DNA from 4 places in the Sporosarcina beigongshangi genome. Region 1 is predicted to be linked to each of the others. Evidence: riboswitches for the same ligand, from Rfam matches in the RefSeq annotation. Region 1 holds a riboswitch; each other region holds the start of a gene.
What was found. Region 1 has a riboswitch for cobalamin ahead of cobT (nicotinate-nucleotide--dimethylbenzimidazole phosphoribosyltransferase). Riboswitches for the same ligand answer to the same signal wherever they lie in the genome.

Region 1 (5,228 bases):
TTCAAGAAGTTATTCGAGATATAGAAGTAGATGGTCCGGTGCCGAGGCTTGCAGAACAAGTATGGCAGTTACACCGACAGTTGCATGAAAGAAAGTGACTTTTGGGGTGGACGCTATTTTTTCAATATGCTTAGACCACTTCACAGGCAGATAGTGACACCTTTTCGACAAAGATCCTAGTTTATTGACAAGTAGTAGGGCGAGGAGTAAAGTTTTATTTGTAAGATACTTTAAATTCAAGTTAGTTGTAATGAGTTTTTTATATGATAAAGAAAAAACAATTTGGAGGCGATAGTTGTGAAAGGTTGGCTATTTTCAGGTACGAATAAACCGCTAGAATTGATTGAAAAAGAAGATCCGAAAGCAATCCCAGGTCAAGTTGTTATTGATGTGAAAGCTGCTGGTCTATGTCATTCGGACGTTGCAGCATTAGAAGATCCAGGTTGGATGCCACTATTCCCGAATGGTCCTGTTATTATGGGGCATGAGTTTGCAGGGATTGTTATTGAAGTGGGTGAAGGTGTTGAAAATATTAAAGTTGGGGACCGTGTTGGGGTTAACCCAATGGACCGAGCAACTAAAATAACTGCTGGGTACAACTATGATGGTGGTTATGCGGAAAAAGTCCGTGTACCTGAACATCAATGCGTAATCATTCCTGAAGGTGTTTCCTTTGTAGAAGGTGCAGCCTCTACAGATGCAGGAATCACAGCTTATCGTGCTCTGTTTAGTATTGGACAAGCAAAAGAAGGTACGAAGTTAGGCATTGTTGGTATCGGTGGACTTGGTCAATTTGCCTTACAAATGGCACTCATTAAAGGTTGCGAAGTATATGCAACAGACGTTTCTCCAGAGGCTCGAAAACTTGCTGAAGAATTAGGAGCTACTAAAGTTTATGACACAATTCTAGATATGAAAGAAGCAGAATGTGATGTTATTGTTGACTTTGCTGGATTTGGACAAACAACTTCTGACTCACTAGAAGCTGTAAAAGTACAAGGAACAGTCGTAATTGTGGGTATGGGTAAATTGGAATCTACGATTAATACGTACTTAATGATTACAAAAGAAATTAAACTTTTGGGCAGTAATGGTGGATCAGTAGAAGACTTAAAAGGTGTGTATGATTGCTTTGCTACAGGTAAAATGAGTCCAAACCTTATTACAATTCCATTTGAAGAAGTTGATAAAGGTATTGAAAAGCTGAAAAATCATGAAGTTAAAGGCCGCCTAGTAGCTATTTTTGACGAAGAATAAAAATGTTTTATTGATCAGGCATCCAAGTTGCTTAAGCGACCTGGGTGCCTGATTGTTTTTCTTTTAACAAGAACAATCATCTGGTAAGGATATCATTCAATCGTGTTTATTCGAATGACTCCTATTTTTCAATATGATTAGAACACTCATTACATTCTCAATTGAATTTGTCAGCATTCTCCTATATGATAAACGTAATAGAAAGTTAAATAAAAGCAGTAGGTGCCCTTAGGGGAGAATAGGGAATGAAGTGAAAGTCTTCAGCGGACCCGCCACTGTAAAGGGATGTTTTATTTGGAATGCCACTGGAAGTGATTCTGGGAAGGTAAATAAAACGATGACCCTGAGCCAGGAGACCTGCCTATTTGCTTATTATTTATAGACGATGGAAAAGTCTGTAGTTTATTTACTATGTAAATAAACTGCAGGCTTTTATTTTTTTGAAAAGGAGAATGAAAAATGCGACTGTTAGAGGAAACGATTCAAAGGATTGAAGGATTGGATGAAGTAATGATGGAAAAGGCGAGAGAGCGGGTAGATAGCTTGATTAAGCCACCTAAAAGCTTAGGAAGATTAGAGGATATTGCTATTCAATTGTCTGGAATTACGGGGAAGCTTTATCCTGTAGTTGATCAGAAAACGATTATTACGATGGCGGCGGATCATGGCGTTTATGAAGAAGGGATTTCCGGTAATCCACAAGAAATCACATGGGCACAAACGTTACTTTTTGCAAAAGGATTACCAGGTGTATGTGCCATAAGTCGGGTTTCTGGGGCGAAAGTGATTGCAGTAGATATTGGGATTAAAGGTGACATTCCAGAGGATGCTGGTGTGTTCAATAGAAAGATAAAACATGGGACAGATAATATGGTGAAAGGTCCTGCGATGACAAGAGAAGAGGCGGTTAAATCGCTAGAGGTTGGGATTGAAATGGCCAATCAGGAAGCGAAAAAGGGCGCTAATTTGCTGGGAACGGGTGAGATGGGGATTGGGAATACGACGCCTAGTACCGCTATTTTGTCAGTTTTGGGCAATTGTGATCTTTTGGAAATTACGGGGAGAGGCGCGGGAGTTGGTGAAGGAGGAATTGAGCATAAAGTAGCAGTCATTCGAAAAGCTATTGAGTTGAATAAGCCGAAGCCGACTGATGGGATCGATGTTCTTGCTAAGGTTGGAGGGCTGGAAATTGGCGGTATGGCAGGGGTAATGCTTGGGGCTGCAGCCAATCGAATTCCTGTCGTTATAGATGGCTATATTTCTACAGTAGCTGCCTTAATCGCAATAGCCATTGAGCCGAAAGCGAAGGACTATTTCATCGCTTCTCACGCTTCCCTCGAACCGGGCGCGCGACTGGCCAATGAACTGCTAGGAATCGAACCGATGTTAACGATGGACATGTGCCTCGGTGAAGGTTCAGGAGCAGCTTTAGCGTTTCCGATTATAGATGCAGCCGTCAGTATGATGGCATATATGGCTACTTTTGCTGAGGTAGGAATGGAGATTTAATCGAATTTCTTCGTATGCAAGTAGCAATATAAAAATAAAAAGCTTGACTTCTAGTTTGAACATCAGTAATATTCAAAACAATTACTTTTGCGCAAAAGATAATGAAAACTACTAAAAAAATTAAATATAGTTGAGAGATGGTCCAGTAATCATATTGTGAGCAGCAACCAGAGACTGAATGGTAAGTGTGAATTCAGGCAACAATATGTATGAAGTACGCCATCTGATTTACTCAATTGCTAATGAAGTGGATGAGCGGTCTAAAATCGGTTCGTCAATTTAGGGTGGTAACGCGGAGAGCTCCTTCGTCCCTTTCCAAGGGATGGTAGGGGCTTTTTCTATACCCATTTTACCTAGATCCAGCCGCATTCGTAGTGGCAATTATATCAAAAATTAGGGGGAACATGATATGACAAAAAGAATGATCATTACACTTATTTCAGTCCTTTTATTAGCATTTGGACTAGCCGGCTGTGGGAAAGACACAGATGCTACATCCGCTGAACAAACAGCAGTTGAAATTGGAATGTTGAAATTGACGAGTTCCGCACCTTTATTTATCGCACTTGAAAAGGGGTTCTTTGAAGAGGAAGGCCTAGATGCTAAAGCGAAATGGTTTGAAGCGGCGCAACCGATATCAGTTGCAACGGCAGGTGGGGATGTCCAAGTGGGCGCGACTGGTATTACGGCGAGCTTATACAATATGGTGGCTAGCGGAGAAGAGTTAGTCATCGTTGCGGATAAAGGAAGAGAGCAGGAAGGTTATTCTTCTTCAGCTGTATTAGTCCCGAACGACTCTGCTGTAGCAGCCATCGAAGACTTAAAGGGAAAAAAGATTGGGATTACACAAACCGGGTCAACTTATCATTATATGGCGGGTAGACTGTTGGAGGTTCATGGTTTAACGACGGATGATGTGGAGCTCGTTCCGCTAAATAGTATTCCAGGCCTTATGGAAACATTACAGAGCAAGCAAGTGGATGCCATTTTATTGAATGAACCAAATGTTTCTCGAGTAGTAAGTGAAGGATATGGAAAAGTGATTTCTCATGTAGGAGAGGAAATCGAATATCAAACGTCGGGAATCTTTTTCTCGAAAGATTTTGCGGCTAATACGGACGCAGCGACAAAGTTCTTGAAAGCTTATGCAAAAGCGACTCGCTACTACTATGACGCTGTGCTCAACAAAGTCGATGGTGAAATTGTGCCAGGCGAGAACTATGAAGAGGTTGTACAAATCATTGCAAAATACACGGACCAAGAAGAGGAATTGATTAAAAAAGGACTTCCTTACATGGATCGTGATGGGAAATTACTTGCTTCAGACATCCAAACGCAAATTGACTGGTATGCTAAGCAGCAATTAATTGAGAGCTCAATTAATTCAACGGAGATTGTCAATGGAGACTTACTTGAAGAAGCATTGAAACAATTAGGGAAGTGAAGTAAATGAAGATTGTCATTGAAAATGTAGGTAAAAAATTCACGTCTGCGAAAAAAGAAGAAGTGACGGCACTTGAAGATATTAACTTCTCGATTAATGAAAAAGAATTTGTTGTTTTAGTGGGGCCAAGTGGCTGCGGTAAATCAACATTATTGAATATTGTTGGTGGACTCTTGTCACCTTCAAGTGGTTCTGTGTATTTCGAAGGCATGATGGATAAGGAGCCGAATTTGGCGATTGTTTTTCAAGAAATTGCCCTACTCCCTTGGCGCACGGTGTACCAAAATGTGATTTACGGTTTAGAGGAGAAGAAGGTTAGTAAACAGGAGCTAAAAGAGAAGGCTGATTTTTATATCGATATGGTTGGTTTAACGGATTTCAAAGATGCTTATCCAAAACAATTGTCTGGGGGCATGAAACAACGAGTTGGTATTGGTAGGGCACTTGCGGTTGAGCCAGATTTACTGCTAATGGATGAGCCGTTTTCTGCTTTAGATGCCCAAACAAGAACATTGATGCAAGAAGAGCTGTTAACCATTTGGAACCGCACGCAGCTCAGTACACTTTACGTGACGCACAATATTCAAGAAGCTGTGTATTTGGCTGATCGGGTCATCGTTTTGTCCAGACACCCCGGCCGAATCAAAAGTATTATCGATATTGATTTACCGAAAATGGGTAGAGGCGAAGAGCAGCATAGGGAACAATTTGAACGGTATGCTGATGATATCTGGCAGCTCATTCGTAATGACGCTGTCGAAGCACTAAAGGAGTGATAATGGGATGGCTGTACATAAACAAATGATTACGAATCGTGTCGCATTTCTTGAGAAAAAAGTCCCGTTATATGCTTCCGTACTAGGGTTAATCGGTTTGCTCGTTTTATGGGAAGTTATTTGTAGCACGAAAATCGTTTCACCACTTTTCTTACCTGCACCGACGGCTATTGTCGTGACAGGATGGGATATGCTCATCAGTGGTGAAATTACTCGAAACCTTGGTCCCAGTCTTTACCGGA
Region 2 (5,228 bases), on a different contig from region 1:
CGTTCACCAAGTCCTTGTGCGCCAACCATCGATCCAACAACCGCCATTGCTAAGGCCATCATTGTCGTTTGGTTAATGCCTGCCATAATCGTTGGAAGCGCTTGCGGTAACTGTACTTTGACTAACATCTGCATAGTCGATGAGCCAAATGATTGTGCGGATTCCACTACTTCCTCATCAACATTACGAATTCCCAACTCTGTCAATCGAATGACAGGAGGAAGGGCATAAATAATTGTTGCAATCACTGCTGGTACATTTCCCAATGGAAAAAAGAAAATAACAGGGATCAAATAAACAAAACTTGGCATAGTCTGCATCGCATCTAATATCGGACGCATAAAGGCAGACATCACTTTACTGAAGGCAGTCAAAATGCCCAGTGGTATACCAATTGCAAGGGAGAGCAATACGGAGATTAACACAATTGATATTGTAGTCATCGTTTCCGGCCACAGATCAAATGTACCAATAAGGAAAATAAAAAAGGAGAATAGTAGTCCCCCGTATATAGAAGTAAAATACCATCCCAATACAAAGATGATGATGATAAATACCCACCACGGAATTGAAAGGAGCGCTGATTCAAGCCCCTTAATTGTAGTTGAAGCAATGACAAAAATAAAATCAAAAAATGCACTAAAGTTTTGTGCTAAAAAATCTATGAACTTTTCCACACCATTACCTATTGGTATACGTATATCGGGAAATTCAATCATAAGGTTGGGACTGTTCAACAGACAGCCGCTTCCTCACCTCTTTCTTTTTACGTTGAGTAAAATATCATTACTGTAAAGCTTTTTTCACTTTTTCTGCCACATCATCTGGCACCCATGTTGTCCAAAGATCTTCATGTTCTTTCATCCACCATTTAGCCGCTTCTACCGGTTCAGCTTCATTTTCATTCATATAATCAAGAGCATTCTCAGTCAATTCATTGCTTGTTTGGTAGTTACTTAGGAAGTCAACAACATCCTTTGCCTGAGTTGGTAAATCTTTATGGACCGCAACGACAACATCATTTGGCGGGAATTCAGTTCCCTTTGTTTCTTCCCAAATCGTTTCATCGTACGCATTATCAGCAAGTAATGTTAAGTCATAACTTGCAGTCACCCAGGTTGGCGACCAATAATACCCTACCCAGGGCTCACCATTTTTGTATGCGCCTGCTAGTGATGCCACAATTGCAGAATCTGATCCTGGTGCTAGGTAATTATATTGCTCGTCCAAGCCATATGCTTGTAGCTTGGTTTCTAAATGTTCACTAACCGCCCAGCTAGAAGGAGCACCAATAATACGACCTTTAGTCTTATCTTCCGGATCTTCGAAAATCCCGGGATACTTCGCTAAATCTTCAACCGTTTCCAAATCTGGCGCGATTGCCTCAATCCCTCTTTCTGCATCTCCTTCAATTACATATGTTGGTACGTATAACCCCTGTGAATTGTCAGCGAAGTTAGTAGAGACATTAACAATGTTTCCTTTTTCAATTGCAGCTTCATAAACTTCTTTAATATTATCTGTCCATAATTCCATATAGACGTTAATATCTCCTTTTTCCAATGACTGAACCGTTGCAGCCGTCGTACCACTTGTTACTTCCGTATCATAACCATAGCCTTCCTCAATAATGAGTTGCGCAATACTATTGTGGACACGAATGCTATCCCAACCAGCATCAGCAAACTTAATAACTTTAATGCTGTCTTTACTTGCCTCTCCACTACACGCAGAAAGAATTAAAAGCATACAAAACGAGAGAAAGATAGTAATTTTTTTCATAAGAAATTGTTACCCCTTTTCATCTTTTTTAAATTAGACGGTGTAAATACACTTCCCTCCTAATTGTTCAATTTATTTTGGTTCCTATTCCTTCAAATAGAATAGATAAACCACAAAAAATCTACCTATCTAATTTATAGTTTTTAATAATACAGGAGTTTCCAAGTCATTGCAAACTCACTTCCACAATTTTTTATTAATAAAACAGTTAAAATCAATATGGAAAGGCATGATATTTTTTAATAAATTAATTAATATATTTATCCAACAGAAGAGACCACAAATATAAATTCACTGTAGAATGATGCTCCTAATCTGCTACTTGACCTGTCAATATGTTAATACATTTGAACCATCTGATGATTCTTTATATTCTGTTTGACAGAACAATAGATACATGATAGCTTTGAACACATCGACAATCATATAGTAAAGCAATAGAAATAGGTGGTCTGGTAATTTGTACATTTGCCAGATCTTAAAAGTGAAGCCGGTGAAACGATAATCCGGCGCGGTCCCGCCACTGTAACAGCAATTTTGCTGAAGCCAGATAACTGCCTCTTTTTGCAACGCTCTACCCTACGGTCGATAGGGAGTGTTAGGATGACAACGCATCTATTTTATTTCTGCGCGTAAACATTTCTAACTTTCGTTAGAAGTGTTTTTTTATTCCTTAATAACACTTCTTTACTTCATAAAAAGAGGAGAGGAAACGATTTGTCAATTGTCAGCAGTACGATCGGATACCCATATATCGGGGGTAACAGGGAATGGAAAAAAGCGCTTGAGGCCTTTTGGGCTGGGAAGTTAGAGGAAAGCCTATTCCTAGAGGAAATTGAAAAACTTCGGTTAGAACGCCTTCAAAAACAAAAAGATGCGGGCATTGATCTTATTCCTGTCGGTGATTTTACTTTGTACGATAGGATGCTCGATACAGCTGTCATGTTCGGCATGATCCCTGAACGCTTCAATTGGTCTGGCGGCGATGTATCGCTCGCAACCTATTTCTCGATTGCACGGGGTAATGACCAAGCCGTTGCATCAGAAATGACGAAATGGTTCAACGCGAACTACCACTATATTGTGCCAGAATATAGTCAGAAAAAACTAGTACTCACAGAAAATAAACCCCTTACTGCCTATCTCGAAGCAAAAGAGAAGTTGTCGATTGATGGCAAGCCTGTTTTAATTGGCCCATATACATTTTTGAAACTATCAAAAGGCTATGCGAAAAAGGATATTCCAGCGTTCATTTTGCAATTGATTCCTTTATATAGTCAGATTCTTAATGAATTGGCAGATGCCGGAGCTCAGTGGATCCAGCTTGAAGAACCAATTCTATCTACATCATTAACAAAAGAAGACATTCAAACTGTCATCGAGATTTACAAACAGCTAAGTGTAGCCGCTCCAAATGCCAATATTTTATTACAAACGTATTTTGATGCCGTTGAGCACTATAAAGAAGTTGTTGCTTTACCTGTTGCCGGAATTGGTCTTGATTTTGCACAAGGTACTGAGAAAAACCTTGAACAATTACAAGCGCACGGATTCCCAACGGACAAAATACTCGCTGCCGGTTTAATCGATGGACGCAATATATGGCGTGCGGATTTGCAAGAAAAAGCTGCATTACTCGATACAATAACACAGCTCGTGCCAGCAGATCGCATTTGTGTACAGCCCTCGAGTAGTCTACTCCATGTTCCTGTTACGATTCAGTCTGAGGTAAAGCTAGACGCAACGATTAAAGCTGCTCTTGCTTTTGCAGATGAAAAACTTGTAGAAGTGACAACACTAGTAAAAGGTGTGCGTGAAGGGAAACAAGCTATTGCTGATGCAGTGACTGAAAGTATAACAGCACGTCAAAATCTGGCGGACTTACCTGCAAGAAATCACTCTGACTTACAGCAAGCTGTGCAAAACATCAGCGAACAAGACAGCAAGCGAAAATCGCCATTTAAAGAACGTCGTGATAAGCAGCAAGAAACATTCAATTTGCCGCTATTACCAACAACAACAATCGGGAGCTTCCCACAAACACCGGAAGTTCGCCGTGCACGAACAAAATGGCGTAAAGGCGAGTCAACAGATACACAATACCGTGACTTCGTCCAAGAGGAAATCAAACAGTGGGTTGCGATTCAAGAAGAAATCGGACTGGATGTCTTCGTTCACGGTGAATTCGAACGGACAGATATGGTTGAGTATTTCGGGGAAAAATTAGGCGGCTTTGTCTTCACTGAAAAGGCTTGGGTTGTTTCCTACGGCTCGCGCTGTGTCAAACCACCGGTGATTTACGGAGATGTGACATTCATCGACCCAATGACTGTGGAAGAATCCGTCTATGCTCAATCTTTAACTGACAAGCCGATGAAAGGAATGCTGACAGGGCCTGTCACTATTTTGAACTGGTCATTTGTGCGCGATGATATTTCACGTAAAGAAGTTACGTATCAGATTGCACTTGCACTTCGTAAAGAAGTTGAAGCATTGGAAGCTGCCGGTATCCACATCATTCAAGTAGACGAACCTGCTCTTCGCGAAGGCTTACCACTTAAAAAATCGGAGTGGAGCAATTACCTAGAATGGGCTATCAATGCCTTCAGACTGGCAACTGCATCCGTACAGGATACAACGCAAATTCATACGCATATGTGCTACTGTGAATTCAACGACTTCATCGACTCCATTAGCGGACTTGATGCAGATGTTATCTCCATTGAAACATCACGAAGCCACGGTGATCTTGTTTCTGCCTTCAATGACTTCTCCTACGACAAAGGCATTGGCCTAGGCGTCTATGATATCCATAGCCCACGGGTACCTGAAGTCCAAGAAATGGTCGACGTTATCGAACAAGGACTAGGTGTACTTGAACCAAACCAATTTTGGATTAACCCCGATTGCGGTTTGAAAACAAGAAAGCATGAGGAAACAATTGCCGCATTGAAAAATATGGTCGTTGCTACGAATAAAATGCGCGAACGCTACGCTATTTTGCAGAAGTAATTGATGAACTCGCGAGTAATTCAGACGAACGCGCTCATCCTTTCATAAACTCACATTGAAAAACCAGCCTTCCCCCATTTCAAACCTGAAATGGAGGGAGACTGGTTTTCCTCTTTGCAATCATTTATTCGCCTTATGCACCTTCAATAACTTCCCTTTCACCGTCGTCGTGCGCATCGCATCTAAAACGAGCTTACCCTTACCATTTAGAATATCCACATACGACTCCGTATCCTGGATTTTAATGATACCAATATCCTCGCCCGTCACACCAGGAATATTCGTAATAGTACCAACGAAATCAAATGCCCGCAGTTTCTTCTTTTTACCACCATTAAAATATAACTTCATAATATCTTTACTGACAAGCTCACTTTTATCTCTTTTTAACTTAGGCAATTGATCCATTTTTTCAATGAACGCATCCTTCATAG
Region 3 (5,228 bases), on a different contig from region 1:
GCCCATATGCCTATTATTTCTCCGTAATGCATCGGTTCATCTTGAGGATTACCATTCATAATGCCCAATAAAAACACTCCTCTTACTGATATTTTTTGGTTCTAACGTGTACGATGTGTAACTTTTAGTTATCTATACGGTAACTATGTGAAAAGATACAAATTCAATTGTATGAGTTATTGTTTTTGTGATATAAAATTGCGCCACTTTGGATTAAGAAGTAAATAAGCTATTGACCTCATTTTTTTCGTGGTAATTCAATCTTTAGCAAGTGGTATAAAAAGTAGGTCTCGTAATAAGCTAATGAGGATCTAGGTCATGAAGGAGGAAGAATTTTGGATAACAATTTATCTTACGGAGAGGATTATAAATTCATCCCTGCAACATCAGTAGAAAGTGGAAACGGGACGGAGGTTCTTCCGGATTTATACAGCTATACCGTACAAATCGTGAACATTGTATTAGTCGGGCATCCAGGTGAAAGGGAATTTGTTTTAATTGATACGGGTATGCCTTATTCAGCTGATAAAATCATCTCTATTACTGAAAAACGTTTTGGCGCTAATAGTCGTCCAGCTGCCATTATTTTAACTCATGGGCATTTTGATCATGTAGGTTCAATTATTGAATTAGTGAAACACTGGGACGTACCCGTATATGCCCATGAACTAGAACTTCCTTTTCTGACTGGCGAGAAGAGTTATCCCAAACCCGATTCCAGCGTGGAAGGGGGGATGATTTCCAAAATGTCGCCCATTTTTCCGATTGAGGCGATTCAACTAGGAAATCATGTACATCCTCTTTCTAAAGATGGAACTGTCCCCTATCTACCAGAATTTCGATGGATTCATACACCCGGACATTCTCCCGGACATGTCTCACTGTTCAGGGAAAAGGATAAGGCCCTTATTGTGGGTGACGCTTTTGTAACGGTTAAGCAAGAATACCTTTATAAGGTATTAACTCAAGAACAGGAAATTAGTGGACCTCCGCGTTATTTAACGACCGATTGGGAAGCTTCTCGGGAATCCGTGGAGAAATTAGAAGCATTGAAACCTGCTGTTGCAATAACGGGGCATGGGTTACCGATGGCTGGTGACCTGTTAAGAGACAGTTTGCAAAGGCTTGTGCAAGAGTTTGACCGCATCGCTGTCCCTGATTACGGAAAATACGTTGATAAAAGTGCTGAATGACTGGCTGGATCGTGACGTTCCCTTAGGCATTCAATGATGGTGTAAGTTGGTAATGAAGAAATGAGGATATATTTCTAGGTGTAGGAAATCCTATTGCTTGTAGGTGGATTGATAAGATTCGCTTAACTATGAAAAGGGAGTGCTTTTACATGAGGGAAGACAGAAATCCGGACCGACAAAATCGATTGGATCAACAGGACCGTCGAGATAGGGAAACCCGAGATCGAGATCGGGAAATCGATAGCGTCGAATTCGGAAACGACTTTTTTAATGACCTTCCAGATCGTACTGAGACTCGGGATAGGAACCCCGAAAAAAACAACGAACGTAAAAAATAATTAAACAAAACCTGTGCCGCAAAATGTAGTAGCTTGCGGTACAGGTTTTCTAAGGATTAATAGAACCGGGAAACTTGTCGCATTCTATCGTGAGGCGGATAGAAGTATATCTCCATGATGCAACACCAGAAGCTGCACTGAAGCAACGCTGGTGTTTTATAGTGTAGAAAAATGAAATAAAAAATCTAGCTAATCTAAACAATATGAAGATAATTTTTTAGATTTTTGCAATTTTGTTTATAACTTTAAAGATGTCTAGAACAATGCCGATGAAGACGGTTGTGAGAATGTGGAAAAGTTAACTGTGGATATGTGGATAAGCACCTGTTTAGTGAGTGAGGGAACTTTCTGCCTATTTACGTGTGAACCACAACATGTTAGGGTATAGAAAGAAAACGAGGCACTATATATAGTATGGAGCGATGAAAAGGTACCGACATCGGTTTGAAAGGGAATCCGTAATTATGGAGCTGTCCCCGCAACTGTAAACGCTGACGACCGCCGTATAAGCCACTGTGGAGAATTCTATGGGAAGGTAAGGTAGGAAGAACGAAGCGTGAGCCAGTAGACCTGCCCTTCATCGCCAAGCGACACTTTCTTCGGGGGTTAAGAGGTGGAAACGAATAGGTTACGTCTGTTTTTTTGACAATGCTATTCTGTTTTCAACAACAAACCCATGAGCGACAGCTCTACCGATTTGGTGGAGCTGTCGATTTTTGAATAAAAATAACAATACATACATAAAAGGAGCTGGTCATGATGACAATTAAAATGGCAAAAACCAACACTGATCGACTATTGGATGAATTACAAAGTGAATTTGGAGTAGCGCAAATCGAAGCACTTATTGTTGCGGGTGAACGCTGGCAACAGAAATATCCTGAGGGATCTGAGTCCGAATGGGCGAAGGCAATGACGTTAGAATCATTGAGTAATTTGGATGAGGCAGCGACCTATTGGACATTTGTTGCAGCGCGTATCCACCTTCATGATGTGTACGCTCGTCAGGAGCAGCTGCGTGGTGCGAAAGTCTATACAGACTTCGCTAGTAATGTTGTCAGTCTTGTTAAGCAAGGACTTTACACGCCTGTACTAACAGAAAAATATTCTCAAAAAGATCTTGAACATCTGGGTCATTTGATTGAACCAGAGCGGGACAAGCTATTCACATATATCGGATTAAAAACACTAATGGACCGCTATGTTGCGGTTGATTACAATAACCAATCAGTTGAACTTCCACAGGAGCGTTGGCTAATCATTGCAATGACGCTGATGCAGGATGAGACTGAAAATCGTCTGGATAAAGTGGCGGAATCATACTGGGCAATGAGTAACTTATACATGACAGTGGCAACACCAACATTGTCGAACGCTGGGAAACCGCATGGTCAGCTATCGAGCTGCTTTATCGACACAGTCGACGATTCTTTGCAAGGTATTTACGACAGTAATACCGATGTTGCGAACTTGTCGAAATATGGTGGCGGTATTGGCGTTTACATGGGGAAAGTACGAAGCCGCGGTGCCTCTATTCGAGGATTCAAGGGGGCGTCGAGTGGTGTCCTCCCGTGGATCAAGCAGCTAAATAATACGGCAGTAAGTGTTGATCAGCTTGGTCAACGTCAAGGTGCTATTGCTGTTTATCTTGATGTTTGGCATAAAGATATTTTCACATTCCTTGATTTGAAATTAAATAATGGAGACGACCGTCTGCGTGCGCACGATATTTTTACAGGTGTTTGCCTGCCGGATGTTTATATGGAACAAGTCGAAGCACGTGGTGATTGGAATTTATTTGATCCGCATGAAGTGCGTACAATTATGGGCTACTCTCTTGAGGACTTTTATGATGAAACAAAAGGGACAGGTTCTTTCCGAGAGAAGTACGAGGAATGTGTCAACCATCCAACGCTAAGCAGAGAAACCGTTCCTGCTATCGATCTGATGAAACGCATTATGCGTAGCCAGCTCGAAACAGGCGTGCCGTTCATGTTCTACCGCGATGAAGTCAATCGTGCCAATGCAAACAAGCATGAAGGAATGATTTATTCTTCAAACTTGTGTTCAGAAATCATGCAAAACATGAGCGCAACGAAATTTGAATCGGTCACATTAGAAGATGATGTCGTCGTGACACGTTCTAAGCCTGGTGATTTCGTCGTGTGTAACTTATCATCTATCAACCTAGGAAAAGCTGTTCCGGCAAGCGTTTTGGAAAGACTTATCGCAATCCAAGTGCGGATGCTCGATAATGTGATTGACTTGAATAAAATTCCTGTCGTTCAAGCACAGCGGACAAATTCTCGTTATCGTGGAATCGGTCTCGGAACATTCGGCTGGCATCATTTGCTGGCACTACAAAACATTCAATGGGAATCTGACGAAGCGGTGGATTACGCCGATAAACTATATGAAAAAATCGCTTTTCTAACAATCAAAGCTTCTGCGGAACTGGCAAAGGAAAAAGGGGCTTATCCTTTATTTGAAGGCTCTGATTGGCAATCCGGATTTTATTTCGAAAACAAGGGCTATGATTCGAAGGAATGGCGTGAACTGCGTATCGATGTGGCAACGAATGGTGTGCGTAACGGCTATTTAATGGCAGTTGCACCGAATAGCTCGACGTCTGTTATTGCAGGGTCAACGGCGTCCATCGATCCAATCTTTAAGCCGTTCTATCATGAAGAAAAGAAAGACTATAAATTGCCTGTCGTCGCGCCTGATCTTAATCACAATACCTATGACGTCTATCGCCGCTCAGCCTATATTGTCGATCAACGTTGGTCGATTAAACAAAATGCAGCAAGACAGCGCCATATTGACCAATCGATTTCATTCAACCTGTATGTACCGAACTCGATTCGTGCTTCAGTGCTTCTCGACCTTCACGTGCAAGCATGGAAGTCTGGTATGAAAACAACATACTACACGCGGTCAACCGCGACAGATATCGAAGAGTGCGAATGGTGTCATTCCTAATTGCCTACGCTTCTTGGAGTGGGAATACGCAAGAAGTTGCTGACATGATTGAGGAAATATTGGTCAAGGAAAATGTCGACGTAACGACGTATCGAATTGGTGGGGGCATTATGCCGAATCCCCGTCATTTCGATGCGATGATTATCGGCTCATTTACGTGGGACCAAGGTGCAACGCCTGATGAAGTAAAGGATTTCGTTGCTGACGTTGGTTATAAACCGGACAATGTCTATGTTTTTGGAACGGGGGACACCCAATTCGGCGGCGATGCACTATTTTGCCACGCCGCTGTGAAATTGGCCCGGTTTTATGCATCGACTTATGAGCCATTAAAAATTGAACAAAGCCCACGTGGCGTACAACATTCAACTGTTATCGAATGGTCGAAAGGGGTCATCAAGCATTGGAAAAACTTACACGAGTAAAGGTACTAGAACCTGCAAACCCAAATAAATCAACAGCTATTTTTGGTGGCAAAGCGAGTGGGATTCTTAACTGGAATGACCTCGCACATCCACATTTCTATACATTGCGACAACGAATTCGGTCACTATTTTGGACGGCCAATGAAGTCGATATGACACAGGACGTTAAGCAATTTTCGTCGCTGACAAAGCCGGAACAGGATGCATTCCTTAAAATTATTGGATTGCTGGCAACGCTTGATGGTCCACAAACAGATATCGCAGCAAAAATTGCCCAGTACACGACAGAT
Region 4 (5,228 bases), on a different contig from region 1:
GGGCTGTATTTAGGCGTCCCTACTGTGATTGGTGGCAATGGAATCGAAAGTATCATTGAACTACCGCTGACAAATGAAGAGCAGATAGCGCTTGATAAATCGGCAGAGGCAGTTCGTTCAGTCATTGACATTTGCAATCGTTAAGAACAAGGTGAGCAACTATTATGCATAGTTGCTCACTTTTTTTGTTTAAATCAATTTCATAATTACTTATTTCTGTTAAAAAGACGAATAATTATTTATCAATCCGATTTAGTGTTCGTCAATATGATATTGTAATCTTGTTGATTGGAGCGTAAGGCGGCGACTCCAGCGAAAGCCGTTACGAAGAACGGCTTTTGCGAACAAAAGCGAAGCGTTGAGAGCAGGATGCCTTAATTTCCGCAAAGAACGCAGAAATACGGCAAATCGAACCCTACGCTGTTCGATTGGCTGAAGCCGTGCCCGCGGAAAGCGTCCGCCTGAAGCGGAAATCAACATTGTTCGTGTTATTTGCTTAAAAGTTCTATTATGAAATTGATTCGTTTAAATAGAAATAGCATTGTTCAAAAAGTAGGGAGAATTCATATGCGACTGGATGGAGCCTGTCATCTTCAGGCCGCTTTTCCACGCGCTTATATGCAGGGCGAGTAGTTCAGTCGCTTGAATGGTATTCGGCACGTATAGGTTGAGTGAAATACATTGATCGATATGACGTTGGCGGGCTGCATTTTGCTTCAATGTCCATTGTTGGTCGATGAAATAGGCTGATTTATAAAACCAACGCGTTTCCGGATTTAAATCGGGTGCAATGACTGGAATGGCTCCATCTAGCTGTTCTTCCACATAATATTTTTGAGTGATAGGTTCAACGCCGATGGTAGTAGCTGCTAGGGGCGCTGTCGATGAATGGGATGCTACTGCTGTCATAGAGCCGTTCCGCACCCCGTTTAACGCAACATCTGTCCGAAGTGATTGCCACGTTTTTGAATGGTATCCCCTCTTTTCAAAATACGCTCCGTTATGCCAGTCTGATTCTTTGAATAGTGGATAAGCTCCTTTTTCTTTAGCAAGCGTCATCGAAGCAGCTATCGTTAAATAGGCGATGTTCTCATATAATTTATCGGCGAATGCTACTGCCTCTGTTGATTCCCAACGGATTTTAGATAAAGCAAGTAAGTGGTGCCAGCCCGTTGTGCCGAGTTGTAGACCACGAAAATGAATATCTTCTGGTGTTGAATGAATGTTTAGGTCAATGGCATTGTCGAGCATACGCACTTGAATTGTGATGAGACGCTCCAATACACCAGCAGGCACCGCGCGGCCAAGGTTGATGGACGAATGGGTAAGCTGAGTTGGTTGTGTAGCGACAATCCTGACTTCAGATTTATCTACATGTTTATTTACTTTTTTCCGCTGGACTTCATCCTTATAATACATATGTGGAAAGCCTGTTGTCAGTTGGTTATGCATGATTTGCTTCATAAGGTCAATAGCGAAAATGGTCTTTTTGCTAAGTTTGGGATGTTTCACACACGCCATGTATTTTTCACGGAATGAGCCTCCCCCCTTCTGTTCATCATAAAAATCCTCAAGGGAATACCCCATAACCGCCCGCACCTCATATGGGTCGAACAAATACCAATTGCCACGGGATTCAACTTGTTCCATAAATAAGTCGGGGATATAGATAACTCTGTCACCTGTCGTACCATCAAGAAACTTGAAAATATCAATGTGGTGGACATCTAGGTAACTAGTAAATGTTGTTTGCTTGTTGTCACCCTGTTTTTGAAGTTTTCCAGCGTTCAGCAAGCTCGGTAATTCGGCAGTCATATATAGATGACTCATTGCCCAATAGGCCTCTGCTATTTTTTCAAGCCGTTGCTCTGTCTCATTTTGCATCAGAATCATTGCGATGATGAGCCATCGTTCTTGAGGAAGTTCAACAGGTTCATTGTCCGTATCCTTAGTAATATAGTTACTCATCATCATTTGCAAGGCACTGTAACTGAATAGTTTGTCGCGTTCCGGGGCGATCAAATTCCCAATAAACCGAAGCTCTTCTTGTGAATAACGTTCAACTAAAATCGGGTCATACGAACCAAGTGCTACCAGCCGAGTAATATGTGTCGCAAAATCCGTGTAAATGTTCGAGTCACGCTGTCTAGTATAGAGGTCATGAAGATGAATTCGTGTTGCGATAAAGGTCCAGTGTGGTTCGTGCTCACTCAATTGGCTAAGAGCGTGCGAAATCATTGATTTCGACCAATCTGCGTGGCTGCCGTTAGGGAATTTTTTGATCCATAATGTACTTTCTTCCAATAAAGAGGCTACTGCCTTCGTCCCAAAATCCATGGATAATTCAGTTAATAAATCTTGCTGTTTTGTTTGGCTAGACATTTTTTGTCTCCTTCCATGATTGTTGTTCAGAATCAAGCTGAATTCGCTCTTCAAAACAAAAAAGCAATAGTTCTACCTTTTCGGTAGAGCTATTGCTCATGGATCATTCGTTGGAAACAGAAGAGGGCCGTCCACATCATTTAAGATAGTCGCAGAACGACAGATTGATGGCGGGAACCTGCTCGCTTCCACCTCTCAACCCCCGAAGAAAGTGTCGCTTGACGATGGAGGGCAGGTCTTCTGGCTTGCGCTTCATTCTTCCGGCCAGCCTTCCCATGGATATTTCCACAGTGGCTTCTTTGGCGGTCGTCAGCGCTAACAGTTGCGGGGACAGCTCCGGATTTTCCGGATTCCCTTTTAAACCGATATCGGTACCCATTCATCGTTCAATAACTATATAGTGTGTACAATTTGCTAACTTAACACTACCATGTAGCCGGCAAAACGTAAAGGAGGAAGGGGCAATTTTGCAAGGCGGTCATAAGGTGGCTCATGCCGGTCATAACGCCCGTACCGCTGTGAAAAAACCGCACCCCTTCAACAAGAGGTGCGGCTCCGCATTTCGTCATTCTTCAATTAACCCTGACTCGATCAAAAATTCCTGTGCCACTTTTTCAACCATCATGCCTTCATTATCAACTTTAGCGTTCATTTTCTGCATCGCTTCTTCGTCGATCATGCCTGCTAGCTGCTTGAGTACCTCTTCAATTTCAGGGTACTCTTTAAGTGTTTCTTTTCGTACAAGCGGCAGTGCATGGTAGGGCGGGAAGTAGGATTTATCGTCCTCCAATACGCGCAAGTCGTAATCCTGTAACTGACCGTCTGTTGTGTAGGAGTTGATGACGTCGACTTCTTTGGCGCCGATGGAACGGTACATAATACCATGGTCCATTCCTTTGACGTCTTTAAATTTCAAGCCATATTCATTCTGAAAGCCGGGCAAGCCGTCTGGTCGGTCAATAAATTCAAAGACAGCACCGAGTATGAAGTCTTCGGAAACTTTGGCGAAGTCGCTGAACGTCTTGACGCCAAGTTCTTCGGCTTTTGATTCATCTAACGCTAATGTGTACGTATTATTGAAGCCAAATGTGTCGAAGGCGATAATGCCATCTTCATTGACAAGTCGTTTCGTAGTCGCGAGTGTCTCCTCGGCCGTGCCAGGATCTTCATGGTAATAGTTGACGACAATTGTCCCGGTATAATCGGGTATGACATCGATGAGACCATTCAACATAGCATTCCAGACGACGTTCGAGCCGCCGAGATTTTCTTTGTAAACGACTTCAATATCTGTTTTATGTTCAATTAATTGCCCCATAACATGGGACAAAATAATGCTTTCTGTATTGTTTCGAGAGCCTAGTGTTAGTGAATCTTTTTCGATGAAAATACAGCCTGACAGCATGCTGGCTACAAGTAGTGTCAGCATCAATACGATGAATTTATTTTTCATACTTACTTCAATCCTTCCGGCGTTGTCCATTTTTCAATTGCACCGAAGAGGGTTTCAAGTACAATCGCAAGAAGTGCAGCTGGAATTGCGCCAAGTAAAATCAAACCATCAATGCCACGTGTAATACCTAGGAAAATGAAATCTCCAAGTCCACCTGCGCCAATAAATGCTGCCAGTGTTGCTGTCCCGACGTTAATGACCGCGGCAGTTCGAATACCAGCCATAATGACAGGAAGGGCTAATGGCAGTTCCACTTTAAATAGAATTTGCATACTTGTCATGCCCATTCCTTTCGCCGCTTCAGTCGTCGCTTTGTCGACGTCTTTAATACCGGCGTACGTGTTGCGAATTATTGGCAACAAGGAGTACAGAAATAGTGCCGCGATTGCCGTTTTCACACCAATCCCAAAAATCGGGATCATGAAACCGAGCAAGGCAAGACTTGGAATCGTCTGCATGACACCAGCACCGCCAAGTACGACTGTTGTGAGTTTTGGAACACGAGTAATCAAAATACCGAGCGTAATCCCAAGAGCGATGGCAATGAGCATCGAGAAAAATACAAGTTGAATATGGACGGAAGTTGCTTCAAGCACTTCTTTCCATCTCATTTGTGATTGTTGAGCGAGTTGTTCCCAAATTGTTAAGTTATTCATTGGCTTTCCTCCGTTTCTGTCCACTGGCTGGACATAGCGGATAGCAGTGAACCTCGTGTCACGACACCTAATATTTTTTGATGTTTATCAACGATTGGAATAATACCTAAAGGTGCGTTATCCATCATAATAATAGCGTCTTTAGCGGTAGCTTCCTCGTGTAAGAACGGCTCCCGTGACCCCATAATTTCATCAATCGCTTGAATAGTATCTAGTTTTTTAATCAAATCATACGCGGAAACAATTCCGAGTAATTTATTGTCATCATCGACCACAATAAGGCTTGTAATTTTGCGCTGCCGGATAAGAGAAAGTGCTTTTTCCGGAGAGCGTTGAGGAAGAGAGGTAACGACCGATTCCGACATAATTTCGGTAACTGGCATGAGTTCAGGATTTTGGGTAATTCGATGTTTCCCAATGAACTCCTCTACAAAGCCGTGGGCTGGTTCATGTAGTAATTTCTCTGGAGTGTCCAACTGTAGAAGCTTACCGTCTTTCATAATAGCAATACGATCGCCCATTTTTAACGCTTCGTCCATATCATGTGTCACGAAAACAAATGTCTTATTCAACTTTTTGTGCAATGCACTTACTTCTGCTTGCAGTTGATCGCGTGTTAGTGGATCTAATGCGCTGAATGGTTCGTCCATTAAGATGATGTCGGGATTGCCTGCAAGAGCTCTTGCGATGCCAACACGTTGCTGTTGACCACCTGAAAGCTCCTTTGGGTAGCGTGT

Region 2: it holds a riboswitch for cobalamin, as region 1 does, so the genes downstream of both, metE (5-methyltetrahydropteroyltriglutamate--homocysteine S-methyltransferase) here and cobT (nicotinate-nucleotide--dimethylbenzimidazole phosphoribosyltransferase) in region 1, are expected to answer to the same signal.
Region 3: it holds a riboswitch for cobalamin, as region 1 does, so the genes downstream of both, R2B77_RS05435 (ribonucleoside-diphosphate reductase subunit alpha) here and cobT (nicotinate-nucleotide--dimethylbenzimidazole phosphoribosyltransferase) in region 1, are expected to answer to the same signal.
Region 4: it holds a riboswitch for cobalamin, as region 1 does, so the genes downstream of both, R2B77_RS05375 (ribonucleotide reductase N-terminal alpha domain-containing protein) here and cobT (nicotinate-nucleotide--dimethylbenzimidazole phosphoribosyltransferase) in region 1, are expected to answer to the same signal.

What each region holds. Positions count from the first base shown of each region.
Region 1 is NZ_JAWLIR010000013.1:1,749-6,976, forward strand. It holds gene R2B77_RS08320 (nucleoside deaminase) at 1-98, shown strand, start outside; gene R2B77_RS08325 (zinc-binding dehydrogenase) at 298-1,257, shown strand; cobalamin riboswitch at 1,461-1,636, shown strand; gene cobT (nicotinate-nucleotide--dimethylbenzimidazole phosphoribosyltransferase) at 1,717-2,766, shown strand; gene R2B77_RS08335 (ABC transporter substrate-binding protein) at 3,176-4,210, shown strand; gene R2B77_RS08340 (ABC transporter ATP-binding protein) at 4,216-4,986, shown strand; gene R2B77_RS08345 (ABC transporter permease) at 4,994-5,228, shown strand, end outside.
Region 2 is NZ_JAWLIR010000008.1:204,856-210,083, forward strand. It holds gene R2B77_RS06850 (ABC transporter permease) at 1-677, opposite strand, end outside; gene R2B77_RS06855 (ABC transporter substrate-binding protein) at 787-1,782, opposite strand; cobalamin riboswitch at 2,211-2,358, shown strand; gene metE (5-methyltetrahydropteroyltriglutamate--homocysteine S-methyltransferase) at 2,506-4,794, shown strand; gene R2B77_RS06865 (DEAD/DEAH box helicase) at 4,915-5,228, opposite strand, start outside.
Region 3 is NZ_JAWLIR010000006.1:197,400-202,627, forward strand. It holds gene R2B77_RS05420 (DUF3231 family protein) at 1-68, opposite strand, end outside; gene R2B77_RS05425 (MBL fold metallo-hydrolase) at 336-1,193, shown strand; gene R2B77_RS05430 (hypothetical protein) at 1,343-1,531, shown strand; cobalamin riboswitch at 1,942-2,123, shown strand; gene R2B77_RS05435 (ribonucleoside-diphosphate reductase subunit alpha) at 2,291-4,513, shown strand; gene R2B77_RS05440 (flavodoxin) at 4,498-4,938, shown strand; gene R2B77_RS05445 (ribonucleotide-diphosphate reductase subunit beta) at 4,893-5,228, shown strand, end outside.
Region 4 is NZ_JAWLIR010000006.1:184,277-189,504, forward strand. It holds gene mdh (malate dehydrogenase) at 1-144, shown strand, start outside; gene R2B77_RS05375 (ribonucleotide reductase N-terminal alpha domain-containing protein) at 526-2,382, opposite strand; cobalamin riboswitch at 2,596-2,777, opposite strand; gene R2B77_RS05380 (glycine betaine ABC transporter substrate-binding protein) at 2,948-3,865, opposite strand; gene R2B77_RS05385 (ABC transporter permease) at 3,838-4,491, opposite strand; gene R2B77_RS05390 (betaine/proline/choline family ABC transporter ATP-binding protein) at 4,488-5,228, opposite strand, start outside.